2 regions of the Cupriavidus sp. 01L46 genome follow, and region 2 is predicted to be linked to the other one. Evidence: predicted binding sites of a transcription regulator. Region 2 holds the regulator's gene; the other holds the start of a gene.
The links. The regulator LexA, encoded in region 2, represses DNA repair genes until DNA is damaged. The targets are predictions, from matches to a motif close to ACTGTATNNNNATACAGT.

Region 1 (3,399 bases), on a different contig from region 2:
GGCGAGAGAACGCATATAATTTAATCTCCAACGAATATAAATTACCGTAAAACGATAAAGTATTTCTGTTTTACAGTAATTTTTTGCCATGCGCAATCCCTTCAGGAGACCGGCATGCCGAACCCCCTTTCCCTTTCCTTGCCCGCTGACGGCGCGTTAACGCGCGTTAGTGTCATCGCGCACCGCATGCAGTGGCTGACACTTTGCTGCGCCGTCGTGACGACGGCCGGCCTGATCGCCTTCTGGTTCTTGCTTCCCGATGCGGAGCTGGACCGGAACCTGCGCGCGTTCCTGGCCGGGCCTGCGCCAGGCGGGCAGTTGCTGGTGTCGATGCCGTACCGGTTGCTCGGGCTGGCCATCACGAGCGCGGCCACGGCTTTGCTGGTCAGTGGACTGATGCAAGCGCACAGGCTGTTCGCGGCCCTGGCGAGCGGCGCGGTCCTGACCCTGGAGACGGCCGTGCGCCTGCGCCGCGTGGCGCTGGTGGTGACGGCGTTCAGCGGGGTGGTTCCGCTGACCAAGACGGTGCTGGCCATGGCCCTGGCCAGCACGGCGGCCAACGGCCCCTACATGGTGGTGATCATCACCTTCGGCGACGTGATGCTGGGCTTGCTGGGCGGCTTGCTGCTGGCCATCGGCTGGGCGATGGTCGAGGCCGCGCGCGTCGCGCTGGAGAATGAGAGCTTTGTTTGAGTTTGCGTTTGAGGCCCCCTGACCCTATGACTATCCTCGTCCGGCTTGATGTCCTGCTTGCTGAGCGCAAGATGAAATCGCGCGAGCTCGCCCAGTACATCGGCATCACCKAGCCCAATCTCTCCTTGCTGAAATCCGGCAAGGTCAAGGGCATCCGTTTCGATACGCTGGAGAAGATCTGCGAGGCGCTGAAATGCCAGCCGGGCGACCTGCTTGAGTACCGCGCCGATACACCTGGCGAAGATCAGGCCTGATCGCCTCGCCTATCCCGCCAGCGCGGCCCGCGCTGGCCGGGTGAACTGCAAACAATTGTCTCGCCCCCGCTGCCGCATTTCCGCCAGATCGGCGCCAGATCGGCCACCCGCCTGGCCTTACGGCCTGCGCAACCACCGGGCTCCCCCCAATCGAGTGATACCGCGCCGAGAGTGATCTTGCGCATACTCGCACTTTCTTGAACTACTCGCCCCCAAGCGGGCGCGAAGCAAGGTGCTTATGCTGATCCTCATCTACTGCAGTTATGCGGTTGCCTGCATCTTCGCGCTCTGGAGAGCGGCGCGCTGGGTGGAAAAGCACCACCCGGCCCTGCGCGACAACCACCCGCCTCGGCATGACACGCGCCCAGCCTGCAAGCCCCCGGAAGAGAACCTGCCTGCGAGCCAGCGCTGCCACCTGGAGATGCCGCCCGCCGCGCCCGCCTGCCTGGCGCAACACCCCGACGCCAGCGCTGGCGCCTGCATGGTCCTGTAGCCCCCTGGACGGTGGCCCGTATCTGGTCCTCGGCATTCATCCTTGAAAAAACCAGATTACTGTATATATTTACAGTACCTGTATGGATGAACAGTAGTAACGGGAGCCGATCATGGAACACCTGGTCCGGGTACAGAACGAATACGACAGGCAGGTCCTGGCCTGGTTGCGCGAACGCGTAGGCGATGCGGCGGTGCAAGCCGCGGCGCAACGGCTGGCGGGAGACCGCAAGCCCTACCTGTCAACGATCTGCCGCAGCCTGAACATCACGCCACCGGCCCGCCGCACCCTGCGCGCCCAGTCGAACCGGGCCAGCCGGGAGGTTGGGGACCGCTACCTTGCGTCGATCCGTGCGCTCCTGGCGCGGCCGGCACCGGCACAGCGGCATTCTCAGCATCAACCCGCGCAACCCCAACCCTAGCAATATCGGGATCCGCATTAGTCCCGCGGCTTAGGTACATGGCGGGCCTGCGCCCGTTCAGACAGCACAAGCGTCCGCTTCGCGATGCGCGTGGCATCGCGCAGCAGAGTGCTTTTCCCGCTCCACCCACCCTGCTGGCATCAGGGCTTTCTTGACTTATCGTTTCCCATAGATGATAGTAAATTGAAATTTGTTCTCTTTTTAAGAATAAATTTCAACCAAAGGATTGCCGTGGATCTGGCCGAACTTGAGATTTTCCGGGCCGTCGCGCTTGAAGAAAGCGTCACGCGGGCTGCCAAGACCTTGGACCGCGTGCAGTCGAATGTCACCACGCGCGTCAAGYAGCTCGAAGAGGAGCTCGGCGTCGCCCTGTTCCTGCGCGACAGCAAGCGCATGACCCTGACGCCGCAAGGCCAGCGCTTCCTGGGCTACACCGAGCGGTTGCTGGCGCTGGCCGAGGAGGCCCGCCAATCCATGCGCGGCGATGCGCCCTCGGGCACGCTGCGCGTGGGCAGCATGGAAAGCTCGGCCGCCAGCCGGCTGCCCCGCCCGCTGGCGCGCTATCACGGCAAATGGCCGGACGTGCGGATCGAGATCCAGACCGGCACCACGCAAGCCCTGATCGACGCACTGCTGGCGCATCGCATCGACTGCGCCGTGGTGGCCCATCCTTCCGAGGGCGCGCCGGACACGCTGGATATGGACGTGCTCGGCCCCGGCCTGGAAGGCACGTTCCTGTTCTCCGAAGAACTGCTGCTGGTGCTGCCGCACAGCCATCCGCCGGTGCGCACGCCGCAGGACATCAAGCTGCGCAGCCTGGCCACGTTCTCCCGCGGCTGCACGTACCGCCTGTGTGCCGAGGCCTGGCTGGCCAGCGGCGAAGGCCCCCGGCTGGCGCTGAACGTGCTGGAACTGGCGTCTTACCACGCGATCCTGGCCTGCGTGACGGCGGGCTCGGCCGTGGCCATCCTGCCGAGGTCACTGCTGGCGCTGCACCCCGATGCCGCGAGCCTGCAAACCGTGCCCGTGCGGGTCGCGCACACATTGCTGGTGCGCCGTTCGGGTTTTGCCACGTCGGCATACGCGGCGTTTCTTCAGGAGCTGCAGCATGGCTAGGATCAGAACCCTCACGCCAGCGCCGCAATCCTTGGGCAATGCCATGGCGCCCTGGATGCCCTCGATGGCCACCGCGCTGGTGCTGGCGGTGGGCATGGGCTTCGGGCGCTTTGCGTTTACCGGGGTGGTAGGACATCCGCATGGCGCGCCGCTATTGTTCTCGGGTGTCGGTGCCGGCATCCTGCTGTCCGCCGAGCTCATTGCCGCCGGCAACCTGGCCGGTTGGCACAGTCCCTTGCTGTGGCTGGCAATCGGCGGTGGCGCCGCTGTGCTGAGCTTGCTGGCATGGCCGTATCTTGCGGGCCGCGTGTTGGCACCCCAACCGCATGCCAGTGCCAACGCCGGTGCCGCGGACGAGGCCAATGGCAACGGCCCTGGTCCGTGGCCGCTGGTGGCCAGCTACGGGCTGGCGGGGTTCGGCT
Region 2 (3,399 bases):
TGCGAGCCAGGCGTGAGCAATTTGATCTCATATTGCTAACTGCCGTATGGATGCATCTTGACGCTGCTGAGCGAGCGATTGCAATGCGTGCCATCGCGGAACTGCTGGCGCCGGGCGCTAGTGTCATCATGTCGCTCAGACATGGGCCTGTTCCCCATGGTCGAAGGATGTTTGACGTGTCTGCCGATGAGACGCTKGAACTTGGCCGAGCGATTGGCTTGGCTGAACGCTATATCGGGCAGCGCAAGGATACGCAGGGCCGCGACTCGGTCTCCTGGAGCGTGATTGCATTGCAGATGGGGTAGCCGACAAACTGCTCAGGGATGCGCGGATTGGCCATGTTAGGATCTCAGCGAGGCTCTGGGAGATGGCCATGGTTCAAAAGTTATTCTACGAACTACCCGCGGACGAGCGTGAGAATTTCGAGTCCGCTTGCGCGCGGCACGGATTTGTACCAGAGGATTTCGATGTCGCAGCAGAGGAGGGCACTCCGCTGGCCGACAGCCCGAATCACACGCTGCGGGAAATCACCGTCACCCGAGTAATCGGAAGCGAAGTTCGGCGCTATCCAGACAGGGCGGGGTCTTCGTGGATAGCGGCGTTCGAGCAAGATCTGCTGCGGGATGTCTTTGGCTTCCCTCTTGCCGATTAGTTGGTTTTTCCCTTTGAGACAATGAAGGCCTTATAGGCAGAATTAAAATATCTTTATCCAAATTCGATGCCAATATTCGTTGCTGGACACGCCGGTGCACCCAAGAGTCAGTGCATCACTCACGTCTCTAGGCAACGAGTATCGGGCGGAGGCATTGCAGTGCACAGCTACTGTGCGGATTCGTAGTGAATCCGAATGCGTGCGTCCCGAAAGCAGAGCGCCGAATTGTCAACGGATGGTTTCGCCGGGCAAGAACGTGTGACGGGATTGCGGGGGGGGGGGGGTACGTGCGTTGCGAGCTTGAGTCGCAAGGCCCTTGATCCGAATTACCGCTGTGGGCGCTTTCAGCGTGCGCTGAGTCCACAAACAAAAACAGCGACTTGGCTAAGTCGCTGTTTTGTAAAGCAAATTCTGGGGTGGCTGATGGGACTCGAACCCACGACGACAGGAATCACAATCCTGGACTCTACCAACTGAGCTACAGCCACCGTCGATGTCGTTCTGCTTGGTGCCGAACGACGAAGAACAAGATCATACAATGCCAAGAGCCGGATGGCTAGTACTCTGCACAAATTTTTTTCAGTGCCGCCTGCTTAACCAGCCAGCTTGGAGGATTCCTCCAACTCGAGCATTCGGCAGATGGCGGCCATGCTGCCAACCATGGTGCGTCGTTGTGCGCCCTGGTAGATGCGTACGCCTTTGGACTGGCGGAAGGGCACGGGCTTGACGGGGCGGCGGGCGGAGAGGCGGTTGGCTGGCAGCATGGCTACACCTGGTGACTTGCAACAACAGTTAGCGGTACCCGCTACGCGGGTGCGTTGGCACAATCGGGTGTCGGCTTGTACGGGGTTCGCCCGTCTCAGCCGCACTCGTCAGAAGGCGCCGGGGCGGATGAGACCGACAGCGATGCCTTCTAGTGAGAACTCTTCACGGCCGGCTTGCACGATGATGCTGGGGAAGTCGGGGTTCTCGGCGATCAGCTCGATGATGTCGCCGCGGCGGTTGAGGCGTTTGACGGTGACGTCGTCRCCTAGGCGCGCTACAACGATCTTGCCGTTGGCGGCTTCGCTKGCGCGCTTGACGGCGAGCAGGTCGCCATCGAGGATGCCGGCGTCGCGCATGCTGAGACCACGCACCCGCAGGAGGTAATCGGGCTGCACGTCGAACACCGAGGCGTCGACCTGGTATTGGCGGTCGATGTGTTCGGCGGCGAGGATCGGGCTGCCGGCTGCGACGCGCCCGACCAATGGCAGGGTTAGCTGCATGACGCCGGCCATGGGCAGCGAGAACTGGTCGGGTAGCTCGGAGTCGCTGCGGGAGACCTTGAGGCGAATGCCGCGTGAGGCGCCGGGGGTGAGCTCGATCACGCCTTTGCGGGCCAGGGCACGTAAATGTTCCTCGGCTGCATTGGGTGAGGAGAAGCCGAACTTGGCGGCGATCTCTGMGMGCGTGGGCGGGAAGCCCGTGTGCTGGAGGCTGCTGCGGATCAAGTCGAAAATCTGCTGCTGTCGCGGTGTCAGGGTCGCCATGGTCGCCGGTGTTTGAAAGCACTGTATGTTTAAACAGTATGCTGTGATTTTATACAGTATCGAGTGAAGTGCAAGCGGAATTTTTGGGAGTTTGCGCATTGACAGGTGCGTCCCACGGGTCTTGGCGCGTGCCGTGGCGGGTGGGCGGAGGGTTACAATCCGCGGCACTGAAGCGTCTTGCGTTGCGTACTGTTCAACTTTTCTGGCTGCCGGCCACTTTCCCACTTTCCCGCCATGTCTCTCCTGCCTCGTGTCGTCGTGCTCGMTACCGGCGGCACCATTGCCGGTTCTTCTTCCAACCCAGCCAGCAGCGCGAAGTACCAGGCGGCGACGGTGCCGGTGACGGCGCTGCTCGACGCGGTGCCGGCGCTGGGCGCGGTGGCGCGGATCGAGGCCGAGCAGGTTGCGCAGGTGGATAGCAAGGACATGTCGTTCGCGCTCTGGTCCAGGTTGGTGGGGCGCGTGGCGTACTGGTCCGCGCAGCCCGATGTGTCGGGCATTGTCATTACGCACGGCACCGATACCCTGGAAGAGACGGCCATGCTGCTGCACCTGGCTTGCGTGGGTACGGTGCCGGTTGTGCTGACGGCTGCAATGCGGCCGTCGACCTCGTTGTCGGCGGATGGCCCGTTGAACCTGCTGGATGCGGTGCGCGTAGCGGCGGATGCCGGCGCGACGGCGAAGGGCGTGCTGCTGGTGATCAATCAGGAGATTCATGCAGGGCGCGATGTGATGAAGGCGCACACATCGGCGGTGAATGCGTTTGTGTCGCCGGTATCCGGGCCGATTGGTTTTGTTCAGGACAACCTCGTGCGCTTTGTGCGCACCCCCGGCCGCTTGCCGGCCAAGGCCTGGCCGGTTCCAGGTGCATGGCCGCAGGTCGAGATCGTGGCTAGCTATGCGGAACCGGGCCGGATCGTGGTGGATGCCTTGGCGCAGGCGGGCGTGTCAGGCCTGGTCGTGGCGGCCGCTGGCAACGGGTCGGTCCACCAGTCGCTGGCGGAGGCGCTAACTGATGCTGCCAGCGCCGGCGTGGCAGTGGTGCGCAGTTCGCGCACCGGGGCGGGGCATGTGGCGATTCCAGCACCTCCCAAGCCGGCCGCGGGCGTTTTTGTTTCGGCCGGCGACCTCAATCCTTATAAAGCGCGCGTGCTCCTGGCGCTGGCTCTGGCCGCGGAGCCAGGACTGGCAAGGGATCCGGCTGCGCTGCAGGCGCGA

Region 1: a site for LexA is predicted at 1,499-1,516, ahead of AC1DS3_RS27490 (CppA family protein). Genes of this name have one in related genera too.

The regions. Positions count from the first base shown of each region.
Region 1 covers NZ_JBFTSF010000205.1:17,584-20,982, forward strand. The annotation lists gene AC1DS3_RS27470 (porin family protein) at 1-15, opposite strand, end outside; gene AC1DS3_RS27475 (hypothetical protein) at 115-693, shown strand; gene AC1DS3_RS27480 (helix-turn-helix domain-containing protein) at 720-947, shown strand; gene AC1DS3_RS27485 (hypothetical protein) at 1,186-1,440, shown strand; gene AC1DS3_RS27490 (CppA family protein) at 1,553-1,861, shown strand; gene AC1DS3_RS27495 (LysR substrate-binding domain-containing protein) at 2,093-2,977, shown strand; gene AC1DS3_RS27500 (YbfB/YjiJ family MFS transporter) at 2,970-3,399, shown strand, end outside.
Region 2 covers NZ_JBFTSF010000421.1:851-4,249, forward strand. The annotation lists gene AC1DS3_RS35810 (class I SAM-dependent methyltransferase) at 1-305, shown strand, start outside; gene AC1DS3_RS35815 (hypothetical protein) at 374-652, shown strand; tRNA gene AC1DS3_RS35820 (tRNA-His) at 1,065-1,140, opposite strand; gene AC1DS3_RS35825 (hypothetical protein) at 1,246-1,416, opposite strand; gene lexA (transcriptional repressor LexA) at 1,525-2,181, opposite strand; gene AC1DS3_RS35835 (asparaginase) at 2,416-3,399, shown strand, end outside.